One region of the Streptomyces sp. NPDC107498 genome, then DNA from elsewhere that is predicted to be linked to it. Evidence: riboswitches for the same ligand, from Rfam matches in the RefSeq annotation. Region 1 holds a riboswitch; each other region holds the start of a gene.
What was found. Region 1 has a riboswitch for cyclic di-AMP ahead of ACZ66Z_RS17210 (transglycosylase family protein). Riboswitches for the same ligand answer to the same signal wherever they lie in the genome.

Region 1 (4,057 bases):
CCCTGGTCGGCGCGGGGCCGTCGCTCCGCGTCGGGGTCGTTCACGGTGAAGCCGGTCTCACCGGGGAGCACGTAGTGGAGGTGCTCGCGGGCGAGGCGGCGGACGTAGGCCGGGTCCTGGAGGCGGGCCTTCTCGTCCCTCAGCTCCTCGACCCGCCGGGCGGCCTCGGCGGCCCGGCGCTCCTGTTCGGCGATCTCGCCCTGCTGGGAGACGTAGCTCCGCATCGGGTAGGCGAGCGCCACGACGAGGGAGCAGACCACGAGGGCGAGGAAGGCCGCGCGGCCGGTGAGCCGGGAGCGGCGGGCCTGACGGCGGGTCTGGGAGCGGTAGACACGGGCGGCGGTCTGCTCGCCGAGCAGTCTGATCCGGGTCGCGGTCGAGAACCGGTCCCGGTCCTTCGCGGCCATGTCGTGTCGCCTCCCCTGTTCACGCGTACGTCCCCGCACACGGTACGGGACCGAGTACGGGGACGTACGGAAGCCGCCCTACGGAGAGGGTCAGGCCTTGAAGCGCGGGAAGGCGCTGCGGCCGGCGTAGACCGCGGCGTCGTCGAGGATCTCCTCGATGCGCAGCAGCTGGTTGTACTTGGCGACGCGGTCCGAGCGGGCCGGGGCGCCGGTCTTGATCTGGCCGCAGTTCACCGCGACGGCGAGGTCGGCGATGGTGACGTCCTCGGTCTCGCCGGAGCGGTGGGACATCATGCACTTGAAGCCGTTGCGCTGGGCGAGCTCGACGGCGTCGAGGGTCTCGGTCAGCGAGCCGATCTGGTTGACCTTGACCAGGAGGGCGTTGGCGGTGCCCTCCTCGATGCCGCGGGCCAGGCGCTCCGGGTTGGTGACGAAGAGGTCGTCGCCGACGATCTGGACCTTGTCGCCCAGCTTCTCGGTGATGACCTTCCAGCCGGCCCAGTCGTCCTCGAACAGCGGGTCCTCGATGGAGACCAGCGGGTACGCGGCGACCAGCTCGGCGTAGTAGTCGGTCATCTCGGCGGCCGAGCGGGACTTGCCCTCGAACTCGTAGGCGCCGTCCTTGTAGAACTCGGACGCGGCGACGTCGAGGGCGAGCGCGACGTCGGTGCCCGGGGTGTAGCCGGCCTCCTTGATGGCCTCGACGATGAGGTCGAGGGCGGCGCGGTTGGACTCCAGGTTCGGGGCGAAGCCGCCCTCGTCGCCGAGGCCGGTGGAGAGGCCCTTGCGCTTCAGGACGCCCTTGAGGGTGTGGTAGATCTCCGCACCCCAGCGAAGGGCCTCGGAGAAGGACTCCGCGCCGATCGGGGCGATCATGAACTCCTGGATGTCCACGTTGGAGTCCGCGTGCGAACCGCCGTTGAGGATGTTCATCATCGGAACGGGCAGCAGGTGCGCGTTCGGGCCGCCCAGGTAGCGGAAGAGCGGGAGGTCGCTGGCCTCGGAGGCGGCGTGCGCGACGGCGAGGGAGACGCCGAGGATGGCGTTGGCGCCGAGCGAGCCCTTGTTCTCGGTCGCGTCCAGGTCGAACATGGCCTGGTCGATCAGGCGCTGCTCGGTGGCGTCGTAGCCGACGAGCTCCGGGCCGATCTGCTCGATGACGGCGAGGACGGCCTTCTCGACGCCCTTGCCCTGGTAACGGTTGGGGTCACCGTCGCGGAGCTCGATGGCCTCGAAGGCACCGGTGGAGGCACCGGACGGAACGGCAGCACGGCCGGTGCTGCCGTCGTCGAGGCCGACCTCGACCTCGACCGTGGGGTTGCCTCGGGAGTCCAGGATTTCCCGGGCTACGACGACGTCGATGGACGGCACGAGCATCTCCTTCTGGGATGTGACGCTGGATGTGACGCAAGGTCGGTGCAGGGTCGCTTGGCCTTGCGGCAAGAGCCTAACCGGCTCGGGGGCTCCGGCCGGCCGGGCGCCCGCCCGCTGGGACGAAAAAGGACCCAAGGGCATGCATCCCGGGACGAAGGACCCCGTATCTACTGGGCGGTAACCACCGGCACCCGGGCCCCTCACGGGGGAACCCCGGTCCGGCGCGCACGGGGGAAGGGCGCGCCGGACCGGGGTGGTCACCGCGGGAGGGTCGTCGGGGCCGCGTGAGCCGCCGGACTCACGCGAGCCGCCGGGCTCACTTCAGGTGGAGCTGCTGACCCGGGTAGATGAGGTCGGCGTGCTCGACGACGCCCTTGTTCAGCTCGAAGAGCTTGGCCCAGCCGCCCTTGACGCCGTGCGCCTGGGCGATCTTGCTGAGGGTGTCGCCGGTGACGACCTTGTACTCGCCGTCGCCCTTCTCGACCTTCTCGCCGGTCGGCGTGGTGACGGTCTTGGGGGCCTTGCGCTGCTCGCTGCGGGTGGTCGGCTGCTCGGCGCGACGCTCCTGCTGCTTCGGGGCGGCCTGCTGCTTCGGGGCGGCCTGCTGGGGCTCGCTCTGCTGCGGGGCGCTCTCGGCGGCGCCGCCGTCGTAGGAGGCACCGGAGAGGCCGACGCCGCAGTTCGGCCACGCGCCCTTGCCCTGGCCCGCGAGGACCTTCTCGGCGACGGCGATCTGCTGGGACTTCGACGCCAGGTCGGCGCGCGGGGCGTAGGCGGTGCCACCGAACGCGGCCCAGGTGGAGTTGGTGAACTGCAGGCCGCCGTAGAAGCCGTTACCGGTGTTGATGGACCAGTTGCCGCCGGACTCGCACTGGGCGACGGTGTCCCACTCGGCGGAGGTGGCGGCCGAGGCGGTGCCCGCGGTCAGCAGCGGGGCGGCGACGGCGACACCGGTGACGCCGACGAGCGTGGCGACCTGGGCGGCCTTGGAGGGACGACGGTGTTTGCCCTTGACGGAAAACAGCATGGGAATTCTCCTCACCGACGCCTGTGAGGTGAGCTGTCGGGTTCGGGCCGGAAAGTTGCCCGGCCGCGTGTCCTTGCACGCGGCTTCACCCCAAGCCGGTCGTCGGCCGTCTGTCTCAACGGCCGGGACCGGCACTTACCTTGGGTCCCCCACTCCTGCCTTCGGCGCTTGCGCGACGACTGTTCCCGTCGGCCGACGGCAGGATTCGGCGTTTCGGTCGACGGGGCCCGCGGTGGCGAGCGGAGACGACCGTAGACACAGACCCCCCGGAAGTTCAAAGAGGCACATCGGGGAGAAATCGCCCCTGTTCGCCCTTTCGGGGGTGTCGTTTGCGCAGGTGAGAGGTGACGGAAGCGAAGTTTGCGGACGCGACACGCCAGTTGGGACGAAGAGACCCATGTCTCACTTGCCCAGAAGTGGACATAACCCCGCGAACTAACCGGCCGCCGTCGTCGAACCCGCCGTCAGGTCAAGGCTCTGACCAGGCAGGATGAGGTCCGGATCGATGCCCACCGTGCGCCGGTTGGCGTCGTAGAGGGCGGTCCAGCCCCCGGGGAGTTCGTTCTCCTGCGCAATGCCGGACAGGCTGTCGCCCGGTCGTACGGTGTACTCGTCCGGAGTGTCCTGACTGTCCGTTGTGCCCGAATCCTTCGCCTCGTCAGTCGCGGGCTCGGCGTCGATCCTCTCCCCCGCCTTGTCCTTGCTCGAAGCGTGTCGCCCGGATTCGGGCGAGCTGTCCGGCTTGCCGGATTCCTCCGGCGCGGCTCCGCCCCGGTGCTTGCCGGTGCCGGGCGCGGCCGACGGCGCGTCACCCTTCGGCGTACCGGTCGAATCCGGCGTACCGGGCGTAACGGACGCATCGGAGGTGCCCGGGGTCGTCGGCGCGGCGGGCGCGGTGGACGTGGCCGGCGCGGACGGCGTGACGGAGGTCGCCGGAGCGGTCGACGCGGCCGGCGCGGAGGGGGTCGCGGGCGTGGCGGACCGGCCCGCCGCCCCCGCGGGAGCCGCCGGCGCACCGGCGGTGCGGTCGGACTCGGGGAGGGGGCCGGTGGGCGCCTTCGGGAGGGCGGCCGGGCCGGGGTTCACCCCGGTGGGCTCCCCGTCGTTTCTCAGACCCGCGATCGGCGCGCAGGTGGCCCACTCGGTGCTGCCCTTGGCGAGCGCCTTCTCGGCGACCGCGATCTGCTGGGCGCGGCTGGCCAGGTCGGGGCTGGGCGCGTACGCGAGGCCGCCGTGCCGCTCCCAGCTG
Region 2 (4,057 bases), on a different contig from region 1:
CGCCCGGCTCGACCACCTCAAGGGCCATGACGTCGTGGTCCTCGGGCTTCCACGGGGCGGCGTGCCGGTGGCCGCGGAGGTCGCCGACGCCCTCGACGCGCCACTCGACATCTGTCTGGTACGGAAGCTCGGCGTGCCGAACCAGCCGGAACTCGCGATGGGGGCGCTCGGGGAGGGAGGCGTACGGGTGCTCAACGAGCGGGTGCTCCGCGAGACCCGTGTGGGCGGCCGCGACCTCGCCGCGGTGGAGGAGCGCGAGCACGCCGAGCTCGACCAGCGCGCCCGGCGCTACCGGGGCAGCCGGTCCACCGTGCCCCTCGACGGGCGGACGGTCGTGGTGGTCGACGACGGGCTGGCGACGGGGGCCACGGCGCTGGCGGCCTGCCGGGTGGTCCGGGCCCGGGGCGCCGCCCGGATCGTCCTCGCCGTCCCGGTGGCACCGCGGGGCTGGACGGCCCGTGTCGGCGGCGAGGCCGACGAGACCGTCAGTGTGCACGCGCCGGATCTCTTCTTCGCGATCGGTCAGTTCTACGGGGACTTCTCACAGACCCCGGACGCCGAGGTCATCGCCTGCCTGGACCGGAGCAGGGCCGCCCGGGACCCCGTCGTGCAGGACACGGAGGTGCGGATCACGGTCTCCGGGGGCGTCACCCTCGGCGGACGGCTCGCGGTGCCCGAGGACGCCGGCGGCATCGTCCTGTTCGCCCACGGCAGTGGCAGCAGCCGCCACAGTCCCCGGAACCGGGCGGTCGCCGGGGTGCTCAACCGGGCGGGTCTCGGGGCGCTCCTCTTCGACCTGCTGACCGAGACGGAGGCGGAGGACCGGGAGCACGTCTTCGACGCCCCGCTCCTCGCCGGGCGGCTCGCCGGGGCCACGGAGTGGCTGGCCGGGAGGCCCGGGAGCGCGGGGCTCCCGCTCGGGTACTTCGGCGCGAGCACGGGCGCGGCCGCCGCGCTGTGGGCGGCCGCCGACCCCGCCTCCCCGGTGGGCGCCGTCGTCTCGCGGGGCGGCCGGCCGGACCTCGCGGCCGAGCACCTGGCACGGGTGCGCGCCCCGACGCTCCTGGTGGTGGGCGGCGCGGACGCGGTGGTCCTGGACCTCAACCGACGGGCCCTGGCCCTGCTGCGCTGCGAGAACCGGCTCGCCGTGGTGGGCGGCGCCGGCCACCTCTTCGAGGAGCCGGGCGCCCTGGAGGAGGTGGCGGACCTCGCCACCTCCTGGTTCGCCGAGCACTTCCGGCGGCAGGGGGTCAGTACGCCGAGTTGACGTTGTCGATGGAGCCGTAGCGGTCGGCCGCGTAGTTGCAGGCGGCGGTGATGTTGGCGACCGGGTCGAACAGGTCCATGGACGTGCCGGGCACGTGGTAGGCGAGGAAGGTCGGCTCGATGACCTGGAGCAGGCCCTTGGAGGGGGTGCCGGCGACCGCGTTGGAGTCCCAGAGGTTGATGGCCTGGGGGTTTCCGGACGACTCGCGCATGACGTTGCGGAGGATCCCGTCGTAGGAGCCGGGGATGCCGTGCTGGCCCATGATGGCCAGGGACTCCCGGATCCAGCCGTCGAGGTTGTCGGCGTAGTTCGTGGCGGCGGCGGGGGCCGCCTTGCCGGCGGAGGGGGCGGCGGCGACGGCCGGGACGGCCTGCGCGGCGGAGGCGCCCGTGCCGGTGGCGACGGCGGGAGCGGCCGACCGGCGCTCGGAGCGGCTCGCCCGTTCGGTCGTGGCGGACTTCTTCGCCTTCGGCTGGGCGGGGGCGGCCTTGGCGGAATCCCGACGAATCGTCAGTTCGAGACCGGGGTGAATGAGTGACGGGTCGTCACCCACGACGCTCTTGTTGGCGCTGTAAAGGCTCTTCCAGCCCCCCCGAATTCCCTTCTTGCGGGCGATCAGGGAAAGCGAGTCACCACTCACGACGGTGTACGTGCGCACGGTGGCCGGGGCGGCGGGGGCCTTGGCGGCGGTCTGCGCGGCGGGAGCGGCGAGGGACTGGGCGGCGATCTCCGGGGCGCCGGACACGGGCGCGGCGCCGGCGACGGCCGGGGCGATGAGCGGCAGGGTGAGTGCGGCGCCACCCGTACCGACCAGGGCGAGGCCCCGGGAGACGGGGCTGCGGCGGGGGCGGCGGTGCTTACCGTGAGCAGGCATGACGGTTTCCTCTCCGGCGCCTGCGGGGTGAGCTGTCGGGTTCGGACGGGAGATGTCCGGCCGCGCGCACGCGGCTTCACCCCGAGCCGTTCCGGATTCCGGACCGGCGTATTCGTGGGTCCCCCGCTCCTGCCGTCGGGTGAAAAGGGAGTTTTACCGAGCGGCGGCAGGATTGGGCGTTCCGCTCGAATGGAGGTGACCGTAGGCCAGTAATGCGACGGATAACAAGGGGAGAGGGTCCCGGGTATGCGGAAATGGATCACGGAATTCGGATGATTCAAGATCGACGCCGTCCGGTGGGCGTCGAACTTCCTTGCCCGGTACGGGGCGGGGGAGAAGGCCGCAGAATCGTCGAGCCGTGCGAGTGAGTCGCGTCACGCGAAGCGGAATGTCCTATTTGGTATGTAGTTCCTTTCATGGGTGAATGGGGTGATAATTCATGTGATGAGTTGTTCGCCGAGAAGGCGAGGGGTGTCGCGAGGTCGACGACTCTCCGCGTGAGGGTGAAAGCGGCAAAACCGACATTCCATCTTGAAGGATGGGGGGAGTCGACCCAGGAGACATCCCCATGCCGCCCTCCGCCTCCCTGCTCAGCCCCGACGCCCTCGACCGCGAGGCGGCCGCCCTCTTCGAGAGCGCCACCTGGCAGCGGATCGTCACGGACTGGACCGCCCCCCAGGAGTCGCCGCCGGTCGAGGAGGGCTGGCGGGCCCTGCTCAGCGTGCCGGTGGACCGGCTCGTGGCCGACGCCCTGGCCGCCCTGCCCCCGGAGCTCCCCGTCGAGCGCCGCATCCCGGGACGGCTCGGCGCCGTGCTGCCGGACCGGCTGCACACCTGGCGCCGCATCGGACAGGCCGAGCTCCGCCCCTCGGTCCACCTCGGCTACGCGCGCCTGGTGCTGACGGAATGGGGCTGGCAGAACGCCCCGTACAAGCTGCGGGACGCACGCGGCGCCCGGTGCGTCTGCGGGGCCCTCCTCGCCGCCCACCGGCTCGGCTACGGCAGCGCCGACACCATGAACGAGGCGGCCGCCTGGGTCATGACCGAGCTGCGGTCACGCGGGTGGCAGGGGCTGATCGGGCCGTGGAACCGGGCCCCCGGCCGCACCGGGGCCGACGCGGTGGCCCTCCTCGACGCCACGGTCCGCCGCGCCGCGCACGCCGGGCGCTGATGCCGTGCCGCCCGGTGCCGGGCGGCAGCGGTGACCGGAAGGCCGCTGCCGCCCGGCGCGCGGGGGAGGGGTCAGCCGCTGACGCTCGGGGCTCCGGTCTCGATGTGGCCGGTGTACCGGCGCGACCAGCTCCCGTCGATGTCGGCGGTGATCGTGAAGTCGTACCAGCCGCCGTTGTACGCCACCGCGTTGAAGAAGTCCTCGCGACGGGAGTTCGCCGGAACCGTGTACGTCCACGGGCCGTCCGAGCGGTAGGCGTTCGAGCGGATCGTGAAGGTGACGGGCCCGGCCGAGGAGTTGGTCATCGTGAACCACAGGGCCGTCCTGCCCGTTCCCGACTCGGGTGCGAACCGGGCCGCCACCTCGACGGCCTTGCCCGCCTTGGAGGCGTCCCCGATGAAGCGGCGCAGGAAGCGGTTCGGGCCCATCATCGAGATGTCGTACTTCCCGGACCCCGAGCCGAGCCCGATGTTGAAGTAGTCGGTGGCCGTGCCGCCGGGATCGACGGTGTACTGCCAGGCGGCGGTGTCCCGGTACTGGTGCGGGTGGATCGAGAAGTGCGCCGACCGCTTGGCCTCCGCGCCCCGGTTGGTCATGGAGAACCAGGCGAGGATCTTGCCCGCGGCGCCGAACTCGAAGCGGTCGAGGTTGCCGTTCACCTGGTACGGCAGGGCGCGCGCGGGGCGGGTGCCGGACTCCTGGGCGGGCAGCGCGTTGTTCTGCGGCGCCGGGTTCGGCAGCGGGC
Region 3 (4,057 bases), on a different contig from region 1:
GCGAACGCGGTGCTCTACCCGTACGAGATGGACACCGTCGTCGCCCTGTCCCGGGGGCGCTGGGTGGCCACCCACTACGGGCTCTACAACACGGTGTGCGGGATCGGGATCACCCTGGGGAACCTGGGGACCGGCGTGCTCCTCGACGTCGCCGGCCGGTCGGCGCTGCCGTGGCTCGCGTTGTGCGCGGTGGGCCTGGGGTGCGCGGCGGCGATGGCGCTCCTCGCCCGGGGCGGGCGGCTGGCGGCCGACTGACCCCGTGTCCCGTACGCCACTCGGCCCCGTGGGAGTCGCCGCGCCGGGCGGCGGCGGCCACCCTGGGAGGGCGCGGTGCGGACCGCGGCCGGTCGGACCGGGCAGGAGAGCACAGGTGGGGCACCCCCTAGGAGCGGCGGGCGGAGGACGGCGGGGCGGCGAGGGCCGCCCCGAGCACAGCGGTGCCCGTCGGTTCATCCGCGCGCTGCCCCCGCTGGTCATCGCGGGCGGCATCGGCTTCGACCTGGCGACCCCGCCCGCGTACACCGCGTCGCCGCTCTTCTCCGCCGCCCCGCTGATCGCCGCGCCCTTCTTCTCGATGCTGACCACCCTCCTCACCGGGATCGCGGCCGTCCTCGCCTCCGTCGGGCTGCACCTCTACAACGGCACCGCCGACGAGGTCCCCTCCCTCACCGAGACCCTGACCGTCCTCACCGTCTCCGCGCTCGCCCTCCTCATCAACCGGGTCGTGCGCCGCAGCGGCGAGCGGCTCGCCTCGGCGCGGGTCATCGCGGAGACCGCGCAGAAGGCGGTGCTGCCGACGCCCGCGGAGCGGATCGGCGGACTGCAGTGCGCGGCGCGGTACGAGGCGGCGCAGGCCGACGCGTTCATCGGCGGCGACCTGTTCGCCGTCCAGGACACCCCGCACGGGGTGCGGCTCGTGGTCGGGGACGTCCGGGGCAAGGGGATGGACGCGGTCGAGGCCGTCGCCGTCGTCATCGGGGCCTTCCGGGAGGCGGCCGAGCAGGAGCGGACCCTGGAGGGCGTGGCGCGGCGCCTGGAGCGGGCGCTGGCCCGGGAGGGCACCCGCCGGCACGGCCTCGACGCCTTCGAGGGGTTCACCACGGCCGTCCTGGCCGAGATCCCGCGCGCCGACGGGAGCGGGACCTTCGACGGTTTCGTACGGGTCGTCAACCGGGGGCACCCGCCGCCGCTAATGCTGTACGCGGACGGGCGGCTGGACCCACTGGAGCCGGGCGAGGCGGCGCTGCCGCTCGGCATGGGCGACCTGGCGGCGTGGCCGGACCGGGCGGAGGCGCGGCCGTTCCCGCCGGGCGCGACGCTGCTCTTCTACACGGACGGCCTCTCGGAGGCGCGGAACGCGCGGGGCGTCTTCTACGATCCGGTGGCGCGCCTCGCCGGGCGGATCTTCCCGGGGCCCGAGGAGCTGCTCGACGCGCTCGTGGACGACGTACGGCTCCACACGGGCGGCGGGTCGACCGACGACATGGCGCTGCTCGCGGTGAGCCGGCCGGCGACGGGGCAGCCCGAGCGGCGCCGGACGATGCCGGTGGTGCCGCCGGGCAGCCCCGGTCACCGGCCGTAGTCGAGAGGTGTCACTGCGATAACAATTGACATAACGTCAGATCGCGAGGGTTTCGCCGTTCCCGCCCCGAGCCCCCCTGAAGGGGGGTCAACTCGGGCGATACACCCCCAATCCAATGAATGATCAAGGGGAACGGCTTGGAATCGGGACCCCCTGTCTATTAACGTTCGATAACGCAGCGCGGTCGTCCCAGCCGTCGCAAGAGACGGCACCGCGCGCACGCGCCGAATCCTGAAAAGGAACCGGGGAACCACCACTTGGGGTGAATCGGGCCCCTTCGCACCCGTGCGAACCACGCACGCGCGCGAGAGCCCGTAGGAGACCTTCCTGCTCCGAACCCGTCAGCTAACCCGGTAGGCGAGAAGGAAGGAAAGGAGCGCGCCTTCGTGGCGTCCAACACCCCCGCCCCCGAAGTCCCCTTCGACGCCTTCGGCGGCGGCGCGGGTCCCGCCGCTCCCGACACCGAGTGGAACCCCACCGAGGGCTCCCTCCGCGCCGAGAGCCGCTCCGGCGGCCGGCACCGGGTCGTCAAGCAGCGCTCCAACTTCGCCCGCTCCTCCACCGTCCTCGGCGTCGGCGTCATCGCGGCCGTCGGCGCGGGCGGCCTCGCCACCGCGCAGGAGAAGCCCCCGGTCGCCATATCGCTGCCGGACCTCCCCGACCTGAACCTGCCGGACGCCCACGACCTCCCCGGCCTCGGCGACCTCCTCCCCGAGGAGGACAGCGCGCCCGTCACCGCGGCCCGCGCCAACCCGGCCCCGCTCACCGCCGCGACCTACACGACCGACACCGCCGACCGGGCGACCGGACAGGCCGAGCAGGCCGCCGCCCCCGCCGCGGGCGAGGCCCTGCGCGCCCGCATCCTCCAGCAGGCCGAGCAGCAGCAGGCCTCCGCCGACGCCGCCGAGAAGGCCGCGACGGAGAAGGCGGCGGCCGAGAAGGCCGCCGCGGAGGCCGAGGCCAAGGAAGCCGCCGCGGAGAAGGCGGCCGCCGAGGCGAAGGCGAAGGCCGAGGCGGAAGCCAAGGCGAAGGCGGAGGCGGAGGCCGCCGCCAAGGCCGAGGCCGAGCGCCTCGCCCAGCTCGCCGCCAGCTACTCGCTGCCGGTCTCCTCGTACACCCTCACCGCCACCTACATGCAGTCCGGCTCGATGTGGTCCTCCGGCCACCACACCGGCCTCGACTTCGCCGCCCCCACGGGCACCCCGCTCAAGGCGGTCCACGGCGCGACCGTCAAGTCGGCGGGCTGGTCCGGCTCCTACGGCTACCGGATCGTCCTGGAGCTGGAGGACGGCACCGAGGTCTGGTACTGCCACCTCTCGTCCATGCTGGTCAGCGCCGGGCAGACCGTCTCCACCGGCGAGACCGTCGGCCGCGTCGGCGCCACCGGCAACGTCACCGGCGCCCACCTCCACATGGAGGTCCACACCCCCGGCGGCGACGGCATCGACCCGGCGTCCTGGCTCCGCTCCAAGGGCCTGAGCCTCTGAGGAACCGCACGGAATAGGCCCGGCGGCGGGAACGGTTGACCGACGCATGACCTCTCTCCGCCGACTGGGCACCTCCGATCTGCACGTCTTCCCCGTGGCCCTGGGCGGCAACGTCTTCGGCTGGACCGCCGACGAAGCGCAGTCCTTCGCCGTCCTCGACGCCTACGCCGCCGCAGGCGGCAACTTCGTCGACTCCGCCGACGTCTACTCCGCCTGGGCCGAGGGCAACGAGGGCGGCGAGTCCGAGACCGTCATCGGCCGCTGGCTCGCCTCCCGGGGCAACCGCTCCGACGTCCTCGTCGCCACCAAGGTCGGCGCCCACCCCCACTTCAAGGGGCTGTCCGCCACCACCATCAAGGCGGGCGCGGAGGAGTCCCTCCGCCGCCTCGGCACCGATCACATCGACCTCTACTACACCCACTTCGACGACGAGTCCGTCCCCGTCGAGGAGATCGTCACCGCCCTCGACCAGCTGGTGAGGGACGGAAAGGTGCGCGCCGTCGCCGCCTCCAACATCTCCCCCGAGCGGCTGCGCGCCTCCCTCGACTTCGCCGAGGCCGAGGGCCTCGCCCGGTACGTCGCCCTCCAGCCGCACTACAACCTGGTCTCGCGCGACACCTACGAGGGCCCGCTCCTGGAGACCGTCGAGCGGGCCGGGCTCTCCGCCGTCCCGTACTACGGGCTCGCGTCCGGCTTCCTCACCGGCAAGTACCGCCCCGGCGCCGGCGTCGACAGCGCCCGGGCCACCGGCGCCGCCAAGCACCTGGAGACCGAGCGGGGCCGGGCCGTGCTCGCCGCGCTCGACACGGTCGCCGAGGCCCACGGGGCCGCACCCGCCACCGTCGCCCTCGCCTGGCTCGCCTCCCGCCCGACCGTCGCCGCACCGATCGCCTCGGCCCGCACGGTCGAACAGCTCCCGGCCCTGGTCGCGGCCGCCGACCTCACCCTCACGGAGGCCGAGCTGACCCTCCTCACGGAGGCCTCCGCC

Region 2: another riboswitch for cyclic di-AMP. It lies ahead of ACZ66Z_RS25510 (LysM peptidoglycan-binding domain-containing protein); the one in region 1 lies ahead of ACZ66Z_RS17210 (transglycosylase family protein).
Region 3: another riboswitch for cyclic di-AMP. It lies ahead of ACZ66Z_RS32620 (M23 family metallopeptidase); the one in region 1 lies ahead of ACZ66Z_RS17210 (transglycosylase family protein).

The regions. Positions count from the first base shown of each region.
Region 1 covers NZ_JBVJPE010000008.1:273,794-277,850, reverse strand. Annotated here, with positions in the region: gene ACZ66Z_RS17220 (FtsB family cell division protein) at 1-407, opposite strand, end outside; gene eno (phosphopyruvate hydratase) at 498-1,784, opposite strand; gene ACZ66Z_RS17210 (transglycosylase family protein) at 2,098-2,808, opposite strand; cyclic di-AMP (ydaO/yuaA leader) riboswitch at 2,812-2,985, opposite strand; gene ACZ66Z_RS17205 (transglycosylase family protein) at 3,244-4,057, opposite strand, start outside.
Region 2 covers NZ_JBVJPE010000016.1:1,842-5,898, reverse strand. Annotated here, with positions in the region: gene ACZ66Z_RS25515 (phosphoribosyltransferase family protein) at 1-1,267, shown strand, start outside; gene ACZ66Z_RS25510 (LysM peptidoglycan-binding domain-containing protein) at 1,251-2,141, opposite strand; cyclic di-AMP (ydaO/yuaA leader) riboswitch at 2,144-2,302, opposite strand; gene ACZ66Z_RS25505 (DUF6197 family protein) at 2,710-3,312, shown strand; gene ACZ66Z_RS25500 (phosphocholine-specific phospholipase C) at 3,384-4,057, opposite strand, start outside.
Region 3 covers NZ_JBVJPE010000027.1:60,467-64,523, forward strand. Annotated here, with positions in the region: gene ACZ66Z_RS32610 (MFS transporter) at 1-255, shown strand, start outside; gene ACZ66Z_RS32615 (PP2C family protein-serine/threonine phosphatase) at 371-1,582, shown strand; cyclic di-AMP (ydaO/yuaA leader) riboswitch at 1,795-1,956, shown strand; gene ACZ66Z_RS32620 (M23 family metallopeptidase) at 1,969-3,069, shown strand; gene ACZ66Z_RS32625 (aldo/keto reductase) at 3,116-4,057, shown strand, end outside.